3 regions of the Psychromonas saccharinae genome follow, and region 2 is predicted to be linked to each of the others. Evidence: predicted binding sites of a transcription regulator. Region 2 holds the regulator's gene; each other region holds the start of a gene.
What was found. Region 2 encodes sigma-54, which starts transcription at its own class of promoters, with help from an activator protein. Its sites were predicted from a motif close to GTTGGCACGNNNNTNGNNT; they were not measured.
Positions count from the first base shown of each region.

Region 1: fliD (flagellar filament capping protein FliD) is a predicted target of sigma-54. The motif match lies at 1,644-1,662, and genes of this name have one in related genera.
Region 3: ACR30L_RS06030 (FlgO family outer membrane protein) is a predicted target of sigma-54. The motif match lies at 1,358-1,376, and genes of this name have one in related genera.

Region 1 is NZ_CP195153.1:1,284,611-1,287,830, forward strand. It holds gene ACR30L_RS05715 (flagellin) at 1-1,050, shown strand, start outside; gene ACR30L_RS05720 (flagellar protein FlaG) at 1,143-1,496, shown strand; gene fliD (flagellar filament capping protein FliD) at 1,742-3,220, shown strand, end outside.
Region 2 is NZ_CP195153.1:3,189,573-3,192,792, reverse strand. It holds gene rapZ (RNase adapter RapZ) at 1-204, opposite strand, end outside; gene ptsN (PTS IIA-like nitrogen regulatory protein PtsN) at 379-825, opposite strand; gene ACR30L_RS14295 (RNA polymerase factor sigma-54) at 1,043-2,488, opposite strand; gene lptB (LPS export ABC transporter ATP-binding protein) at 2,525-3,220, opposite strand, start outside.
Region 3 is NZ_CP195153.1:1,353,028-1,356,247, reverse strand. It holds gene ACR30L_RS06035 (LPP20 family lipoprotein) at 1-379, opposite strand, end outside; gene ACR30L_RS06030 (FlgO family outer membrane protein) at 427-1,182, opposite strand; gene ACR30L_RS06025 (mechanosensitive ion channel family protein) at 1,803-2,648, shown strand; gene ACR30L_RS06020 (LysR family transcriptional regulator) at 2,645-3,220, opposite strand, start outside.

The DNA.
Region 1 (3,220 bases), 1.9 Mb from region 2:
GCTGGCGCTGGTAATAACGATGCATCTGCAATTGGTTTAACAGAAGATACTTATAAAGGTATGGTTGCATTAACAAGCTCTGATGGTGCTGAGATTGAAATTTCACAGGGGACTTCAGCAACAGCAAGTGCTGGAGCAGTACAAGACTTCGGTTTTAATGAAGGTGTTGGTTCATCTTCAATCAAAGGTAGTGAAATTGATGAAACATTACCGGCTATTAGTGCAAATGACCAAATTAAAATAAATGGTGTTGATTTAGGTGCGGTTTCAGGTACTTCTGCTGCTGACAAAGCCTTTGCGATTAATGAAATATCAGGTGAAACAGGTGTTACTGCATCGGCTAAAACTGAAGTTTCTTATTCAGCTGAACCAGGCACACTAGCTGACCTAAGTATTAATGGTGCAGCGGTTGACTTAACGGGTGCTGCATCACTTGATGATGTTGTAAGTGCGATTAATTCAACAGGTTTACAAGGGGTTGTTGCAAGTGCTGATGCCGATACCGGTGAGTTGGTATTAACTTCTCAGTCTGGTTCTGATATTAACATTCAAGCTTCTGCTGGTTTATCTGATGCAGCGGGTAGTGCGGTGACCGACGAAACAACGGGTGGTCAAATTACATTAACAGGTGACAACGGTAAAGATGTTGTTGTAACAAGTGATGCAATTAGCCAAGGCGCAAAAGAAACAGCCTTAGATAAATTAGGTATGACTGACCAAGGCGGAAGTTCAGCTGCAGTTGGAACTGGTTTAAGTGTTGCTACTTCAGCAAATGCACAAAATAGTATTGACCGTATTGATGACGCATTGAATAAGATTTCTGATTCTCGAGCTAATCTTGGTGCGATTCAAAACCGTTTAGGTTCAACAATTTCTAACTTAGAAAATGTATCACAAAATACATCGGCAGCAAACTCTCGAATTCAAGATGCAGACTTTGCGGCAGAAACATCTAAAATGAGCAAATCACAAATCTTACAACAAGCAGGTACATCGATGTTAGCGCAAGCAAATGCATCTTCACAAAGTGTACTTTCACTTCTTGGTTAATTTTTCAAGGGTGCTCGCTAAACAGTAATATCAATAGCTCCCTCGTAGTAGGGGGCTTTTTTGCTATGATTAAGATGTAAATTGGAGGCTATATGTCAGATTTAAATATATCACTATCATTACCCAAGTTAATACCAGGAAAAGCAGATGTAGTGAATACACTGCCAGTTAATAAAGAACTTGCTAGCGTAGATAAAGCCGAGCAAGAAGTTAAAGAATTACCATCTAAAGAAGTGGATGCAGCGGTAGAAGAAGTTAATGCTTTTATGCAAAGCATGGAACGAAACTTATCTTTTCGGGTTGATGAAGATCTTGGTGAGCCAATTATATCGGTTATGGATCTTGAAACTGATGAGGTGATTCGTCAAATACCATCTGAAGAGTTATTAGTTATTCGTAAAAAGATGGACGATGTAAATGGGACATTATTTGATGATGAAGTCTAATATTAAGTATGGAGGTATAGATTTATTTTATTTATAAAGAAAGCGAGTTAATTGTTGGGTGTAAAATTAATAGCAATAATCACTAGGATAAAACAAAGCTAAGTAATTTTATATTTCAATTATTTACCTTTATTTTATTAGCGGAGTGTTGGCGTAGTTTTTGCTTTATTTAAAGCTCGTTTCAATTGTAATTCATATCTAATTTTTACTTTATTGTAAAAATTGAGATTTTGTTGGGAATCGTTATGTCATCAATTAAGTCGACTGGTTTAGGATCTGGTTTAGAAATTAACAATATCGTGAGTGCGATTGTTGGTGCTGAAAAAGATCCTGCTATGGCTAAAATAACTAAATCTACAGCGACTGCTACGGCTAAAATATCTGCTTACGGCATGATTAATAGCGAATTATCTTCATTCAAATCTTCCTATAGTGAACTTACAAAAACATCTACATTTTCAGCGGCAAGTGCAGTGAGTAGCGATACTGATATTCTTGATACTGAATTAGGTGTTGGTGCTGAAACGGGTAATTGGGAGTTTGAAGTCAAGCAGTTAGCTCAAGCGCATACTCTAGTCTCTGCTGCGAATACTTTTTCAAGTGTAAATGACCCGATTGGGACCGGTGAAATTTCTTTCCGTTTTGGTAGTTATGGTACGACGACCGACGAAGAAGGGGTAACTAAAAATAACTTTTCAGTTAACGCGGATAAACCGATAGAAACAATAACAATAGACAGTAGTAATAATTCTTTAACGGGATTACGCGATGCGATTAACGAAGGTGATTATAGCGTCAGCGCTTCTATTATTAATGATGGCAGTGACTACCGTTTGGTATTGTCGAGTAAGGAAACTGGACAGCAAAGTGCCATTGAGTTAACGGTTACTGATGATGATGGTAATAATACTGACAGTGCTGGATTATCAAGCTTTATTTATAGTGCTGACACAAAAAATAGCGAACAAACTTCAGCTGCTCAAGATGCAAAAGTCGTGATGAATGGTATTACGATTAGTCGTCCTAGTAACGAAATAACAAATGTAATTGAAGGTGTAACCCTTAATTTACACGGAGAAACCCAGCCAGGTAAGAAAGTTAGCCTTAATATCAGTAAAGATACCAGTAAAGTTGAAGAACAACTGAATGGTTTTGTTGATAATTACAATAGCATGATTAGTAAAATGAATGAGCTAACTGCATTTAATGGCCAAGGTGCTGAAAATGGTATTCTTAATGGTGACACGACCATTCGTAGTATACAAAGTCTTTTACGAGGCGTGTTAAATGCTCAGGTTGACCATATCGGTGGCTCTATACATAGTTTTGCTGATCTTGGTATTTTAACGGCACGTGATGGTACCCTAGAGTTAGATAATCTTAAATTCAATAACGCAATGCAGAATGATATGAAAAGCGTGGCGAACTTTTTTACCGCTGCGGGTGTTGCGAGTGACTCACTTATTGGTTTTGATAAAAGCAATAGTTTAACTAAACCTGGATCATATTCTGTTGAAGTTAGTCAATTAGCCACGCAGGGAACTTTAACTGGGACGAAAGTCAATAATTTGACCATTAATGATGATAATGACACATTTAGAATGCGTATGGATGGTGTTCTCTCCGATGAGATTGTTTTATCTCATGGTACCTATGCGTCGGTTGATGAATTAGCCACCGAATTTCAATCTAAAATCAATTCCGACCCAACCTTTATCAATAAA
Region 2 (3,220 bases):
TTGTATTTTAGCGCTTTTATCGGGAAGGTTACGGATGTCTAAGGTGATGGCGACTTTATTGTTTTTTTCAGAAACAGTATCAATTAATTGTTCGAGAAGTTGGAAGGGTACACCATCGATGCAGTTATAACCTAAATCTTCAAGTACGTGAAGCGCTATCGTTTTACCTGATCCAGAGCGTCCACTAATAACGACGAGTTTCATCATAACTCCAATTTATACTTATTTTATTACATAATTATTATTTTATCTCTATAAAATAGATGTGTGTTAGCCATAAAAACTAACTACCACATCCTGTACTTTTTTCTTTTGAAATTCAAGTTGTTAAAACTAATAATTACAATTTAATAAATTAATTTAAGTAAACTATGTAGATTATTCAGCCTGTAATAATTCAAACAGTGTTTCAGCGCTTTCAGCGGTTCTTAATTGCTTTAAAAATGTCTTATTTAAGAGCTTTTGACTGATCTCTGACAATGTTGCTAAATATTCCTGACAGCGATCTTCAGGAACGAATATCGCGAACAGTATATCCACTTTGTTACCGTCATAGGAATCATAATCAATAGGTGTTTCACATTGTATAAAAACTGCTGTCGCAGGTAAGCTGCTGTCAATTTTTACGTGCGGAATTGCAATACCCGAGCCTACGCCCGTAGAACCAATTTTTTCGCGACTAATGAGATCATTAAAAAGTCTCTGTGCATCGATATCCAGTTTTTCCGCTGCAATATGACTGATTATTTCGAGTGCAGATTTTTTACTGGTACAACGTACTTGACTAAATACAGAGTCTTTAGTTAATAGGGTCGATATTTTCATATTTTAATCTACTTTAGCTGCGATATTAAGAAGCGCGAAAGTTTAGCAGTTTACAGGTAAATACGTATCAAGAAATACTCATTTTTTTAATATTAATTAAAAATTTAACAACCTGTAGAGAAAACTTTATGGATAACGCTAGGATATCACTGAATTATTTAATTTTATTCGTGTTCACCTCGCTTTTAATACATAAGTGAACATCGAATTAAAGTTGTTAGAGTAATTGTTTTCGTTGATTAGAAGGTGGGATACCTAACGACTCTCGGTATTTTGCAATCGTACGACGCGCTACTTTTATACCTTGTTCCTCAAGTAATTTACTTATTTTATTATCACTTAAAGGTTTTGTTGTTAGTTCTGCACTGACGAGCTTTTTAATTAAAGCGCGAATAGCTGTTGATGAACATTCACCACCACTTTCTGTTGCAACGTGGCTAGAAAAGAAGAATTTAAGTTCATAAATACCTCTTGGTGTATGCATAAACTTCTGCGTAGTTACACGAGAAATAGTCGATTCGTGCATGTCTACTGCAAAGGCAACATCATTTAATACCATTGGTTTCATTGCTTCATCGCCGTATTCAAAAAAGGCTTGTTGTTGTTGAACAATACAATTAGACACTTTTAAGAGTGTTTCATTACGACTTTCTAAGCTTTTAATAAACCATTTTGCTTCTTGTAAGTGGCCCTTAATAAATTGTGAATCACTTTTACTAATATTACCTTTACATAAATTAGCGTATTGGGTGTTGACCGATAGGTTTGGATCACAGTCTGGATTTAATGAAACACGCCATTGTCCTGCTATTTTTTTTACGTAAACATCGGGGACAATATATTGTGCATGTGATTCTTCAATTTGATTGCCAGGACGAGGCTCTAAACTTTGAATTAAACGCATAACTTCAGCAAGTTGCGCTTCTTTTAATTTTGTTTTTCTAGCCAATGTGCGGTAATCGCGATTTGCCAATAAATCCATATGGCACTCTAATACCATTTGCGCTTCGGCTAGCCATTCAGTATCGGGGGCTAAATGTTGAAGTTGAATTTGTAAACACTCTTGGGTGGAACGGGCTGCAACACCAATCGGATCAAAATGTTGAATACGTTTTAATACAACTTGAATTTCATCAAGTTCAAGATCTTCAATATCAACACTTAAGCTTTCTAAAATAGATTCACACGTACTTGTTAAATAACCTGATTCATCAATCGAGTCGATAATAGAAGTCGCAATAAGTTGATCAGTTTCAGAAAAAGGTGTTAGTTCCATTTGCCACAGTAAGTGGTCTTGTAATGTATTTGATGATTCACCTTGATAAACTGTATCTTCACCTTCATAGCTTGCACCACCTGAAGCAACGGAGGTCGTTGGAACTGGGCTATAGGATTCTTCCCAATCAGTTTCCGCAGGAAGATCGTCAGAAAATTCTTGCTTTGTGATTGCTTCCGAAGTATCAATTTGACTACTGTCTTGTTCTTTATGTGCTTCTTCACTGCTTGTTTTGTCATCTTGTTCAAGTAGTGGGTTTTCGTCGAGCGCATTTTGGATCTCTTGCTGCAAATCGAGTGTAGAAAGTTGTAATAATTTAATTGCTTGCTGTAATTGAGGAGTCATGGCGAGTTGCTGACCCATCTTCAATTGTAACCCTTGTTTCATCAAAATATTTTTTCCTCCTATTCAACCATTGTTAGCTTAGAGTGTGAATTCATTGCCTAAATAAACCTGTTTAACTTGATCATTTGCTAAGATTTCATCTTGGGTTCCAATTGCAATAATTTCACCATGGCTAACAATATATGAGTGTTGGCAAACATCCAGTGTTTCACGTACATTATGATCTGTGATTAGTACGCCTAAACCTCTATCCCTAAGCTGTTGAATAATATTTTTAATATCAATAACTGAAATAGGATCAACCCCTGCAAAGGGTTCATCTAAAAGGATAAATTTGGGTTCAGTTGCTAATGCTCGTGCAATTTCTACACGGCGACGCTCTCCGCCCGATAAACTCATTCCTTTATTACTACGTATATGGGTTATATGAAACTCTTCGAGTAACATTTCTAGTTTCTCTAGGCGCTCCGCTTGTGATAACTCTTTACGCATTTGTAAAATGCCCATGATATTTTCAGTTACCGTTAAACGTCTAAAAATAGATGCTTCTTGCGGTAAATAACCAATCCCTTTTTGTGCACGAATGTGCATTGGTTGGTTAGAAAGATCTTCATGGTCTAAAAAAATAGTGCCTGCATTTTGTTTTACTAGGCCAACAACCATATAAAAAGATGTTGTTTTACCTGCTCCATTTGGACCAAGTAATCCTACAATTTCACCGGTTTTCACGGTAATACTAACGCCATTAACAACGGTACGACCTTTATAACTTTT
Region 3 (3,220 bases), 1.8 Mb from region 2:
CTTCATGATAACTTCTTAATACTTTAGCTCCACGTACTAAGCCTCTTACACGACTTTTTAATGTATCATTTTGCAATTGTGCACCATCAATATTATTTTCAGCTTTAACCAATACCCCAAAAAGTTGCTCAGCCATTTCTTTATAAGCTTCTAATTTAGATACTTTAATAGCATTTAACATTTGTAAGTCAAAGGTGCTACCTCTTTGGGCACTAATTGATGCATACCCTAGCGACACTAGTTTTTCTTTTTTTTCAACAACGGGGGTAGTTTCTGACATACTAATCAACCCTTCACCATTGTTTAATTTTGTGCATGACATCAATGTTGTACTAAATGATAAAACCAAAGCTACTTTTAAATAAAAACCTAATTGCATCCTTATATCTCCTGATTCAGAATCTGTAAAACAATCTGTGTTATCGATTATCGGACTAATTGAACCTGTGATTTGCCTTGATTGCTTAACGCGCTGTCTCTCGAATAGTATTTTTTATTACGGTAATCATATTGGCCTCCCATAAATATATTATGTGGGATAAAAGCACTACTGGTCGATTCAACAATATTTGAGTTTGCATTAACAATACGCACATTAATCATAATGCCTTCTTCATTTCGAGACATCGTTCCGGTCAGGATTCGTTGAACATTGACGTTTTTATTTAACTTTTTCCAATCTCGCGTTAATGCAAATTCACCTTCATTCGTGACTTGAATATTGCCCGTTAGTTTAAAATCGATAACGGGTAACTTACGGATATGCAACTCATGAATAAACTGCTCAGAAATAGTTTGTCCTAGCCAATTTGTTTCTTTAAGGTCATTTAGATCCACCATAGAAGTTAATGCAATGGTTTCGTTATAATGTTTTCGAGGAAAGTTATATAATAATTGATCCGCCATTTTACTGACAATCTCAGTTAAAATAACAGACTTTTCACCATTATAGGTATACAAATGCCCATAGGTGCTTGATTCAGTTTGTATACCGGAGACAGCATCTTTAACAATACCTTTTTCGCCACGAACAGCACGACTATAAGAATGCGCAATATAATAATAAAGGTAGTCACTATCGGGGTCGACAACGGTTTCTTGTTTCACTTCTTTTTTAGGTAGGATAATTTTGCACCCTTGCAAAATAAATAATGCTGCCACCAATAACAGTAATTTTTTCATTTAAGACCTACCTCTGGTAATTAATCACTTAATAATAAGTATTAGTTTATAGTGAAAATAATCGAGCTAATTAAGTGTTGTTTATATGCAGTGGTGTATCTTCATCGGCCTAACGGACTTATACACATTGCCACTTTACTCAGTGTTTTTGACTAATTTCATTTTAATATAAATAAAGCATAAATCTTGCCACTTTTAAGTTTACGCCTTTAGTTTTTTATAAAATCACTATAAAAACGACTAATTAATACAAAAAAACAATTTAACAACGCATTAAATTATTTAACTAACCTTATGAAATAAAATAATAAATCAATATGAACCACCCTATTAAATCCAACATACCTCCCAACTTCTTCGATGCGATCAATTTGTATTCATTGCTATTCATTAGTATGCTCTTGTAGTGACAATCTGATTTTAAAGTCAGAAATAAGTCCTTTATTAATCGCATCAACGTGGCAATAAATTGCCTAGTAATAACATCTATTCATGACGAATTATTAATTAGATTTAATAACGATGTTTTACATCTATTTATGATGATAATTGTGCTAGTCCGTATATAATGCCGCGCATTTTTATATGATATGTATTAACCTAATTTAATGAGTACAAACATGCTAATTGCCGACATTTCCATCTCCCCTAAAATAATCTTCACGCTCTGTTTAATCGTCGGGGTTTGGGTGCTTAAAAATATCTGGATTTTTTTTATTCGGCATAATAAGCAACAGTTAGAAGAACGTCATAAAAACTGGATCAGCGTTGTTCGAAATTTATGTAATTTAGCATTAGCAATCGGTATTGCAGTTGTTTGGTTATCAGAACTACAAAACTTTGCTATTTCCGTTGCGGCATTTACCGTTGCGATTGTGATTGCAACCAAAGAGCTATTACAATGTTTTTTAGGCTTTATTTCCTGGGTTACAAACCGTTCTTTTCGTGTTGGTGACTGGATTGAAATTAACCATCATTGTGGGGAAGTAGCAGATATCGATTGGATAAAAATTCGCTTACTGGAAGTTGATCTAGAAAATGGTTATGCCTATACAGGTAAATCTATCTCTATTATGAACAGTGAATTGCTTACTAAATCGGTCATTAACCTTAACTTTATGCGCCGTTATGTGATGCATAGTTTCTCGATTTACCGCAGTGATGAAGTTAACTTATTTGAACTTAAACAACCCATTATTGATGTTATTAATGAATTAATCAGTCCCTTTCAAGATGTTGCATCTCGCTATTCTAACTTAATCAGTAAGCGACTAGAGATCGAAGCCACATCGACGGATCCATTTGTTTATATTCATACGACAGACACTAACTTTCAAGTAGCCTCAATTACCATATTCTGCCCAACGGAAGAAGCACATCCATTGGAACAAACGATCACAGAACAATTTATGGTACTTTGGTATGAAAAATATAAAAGCCAAAAAGATCGCCTAGCCTTAAGCTAAGACTCTCCGGCTTTGACTAAACTATAGGCAGTCAATGGATCGATTTGAGGTATAAGTGCGGCAACAGCATTAATGGCTTCGATTGACGTACTTTTTTTACGATAACTCAAATAAATAGGACGATCCCAATTCAAGCTATTTTCAACTAATTGTAATTGACCTGAATTCAAAAATGGCTCAACAAGTGAAACGGGTAAGTAAGCACTCCCTCCTTTTTCTAAGATAAAATCTAATGCAATTCGGCCGGTAGATGTTCTTAGAAAAGGGGCCGTTTTTTGAGGATGACGATGCCCATGCTCTAAAGAAAAAGCCGTCCCCCAATCAACATAAACATATTTTTCTAACAAGGCAGTTTCCACATTACATACCGTTGTCGAAACGAGTACTAATCTTAAATTTGCAATTTTTTTACATTCTAATTCATCAACTTTTAAGGGATCAAACGCAAATGCAATATCTAATGTACGCTCTATTAAAGCGCGGTTGATTTGTTCACGACTTAATACTTCAGCATTAAAACCATATCCAGTAAATTTATCGGTCACGATACTTAAACAATTTTGTAAATAAGC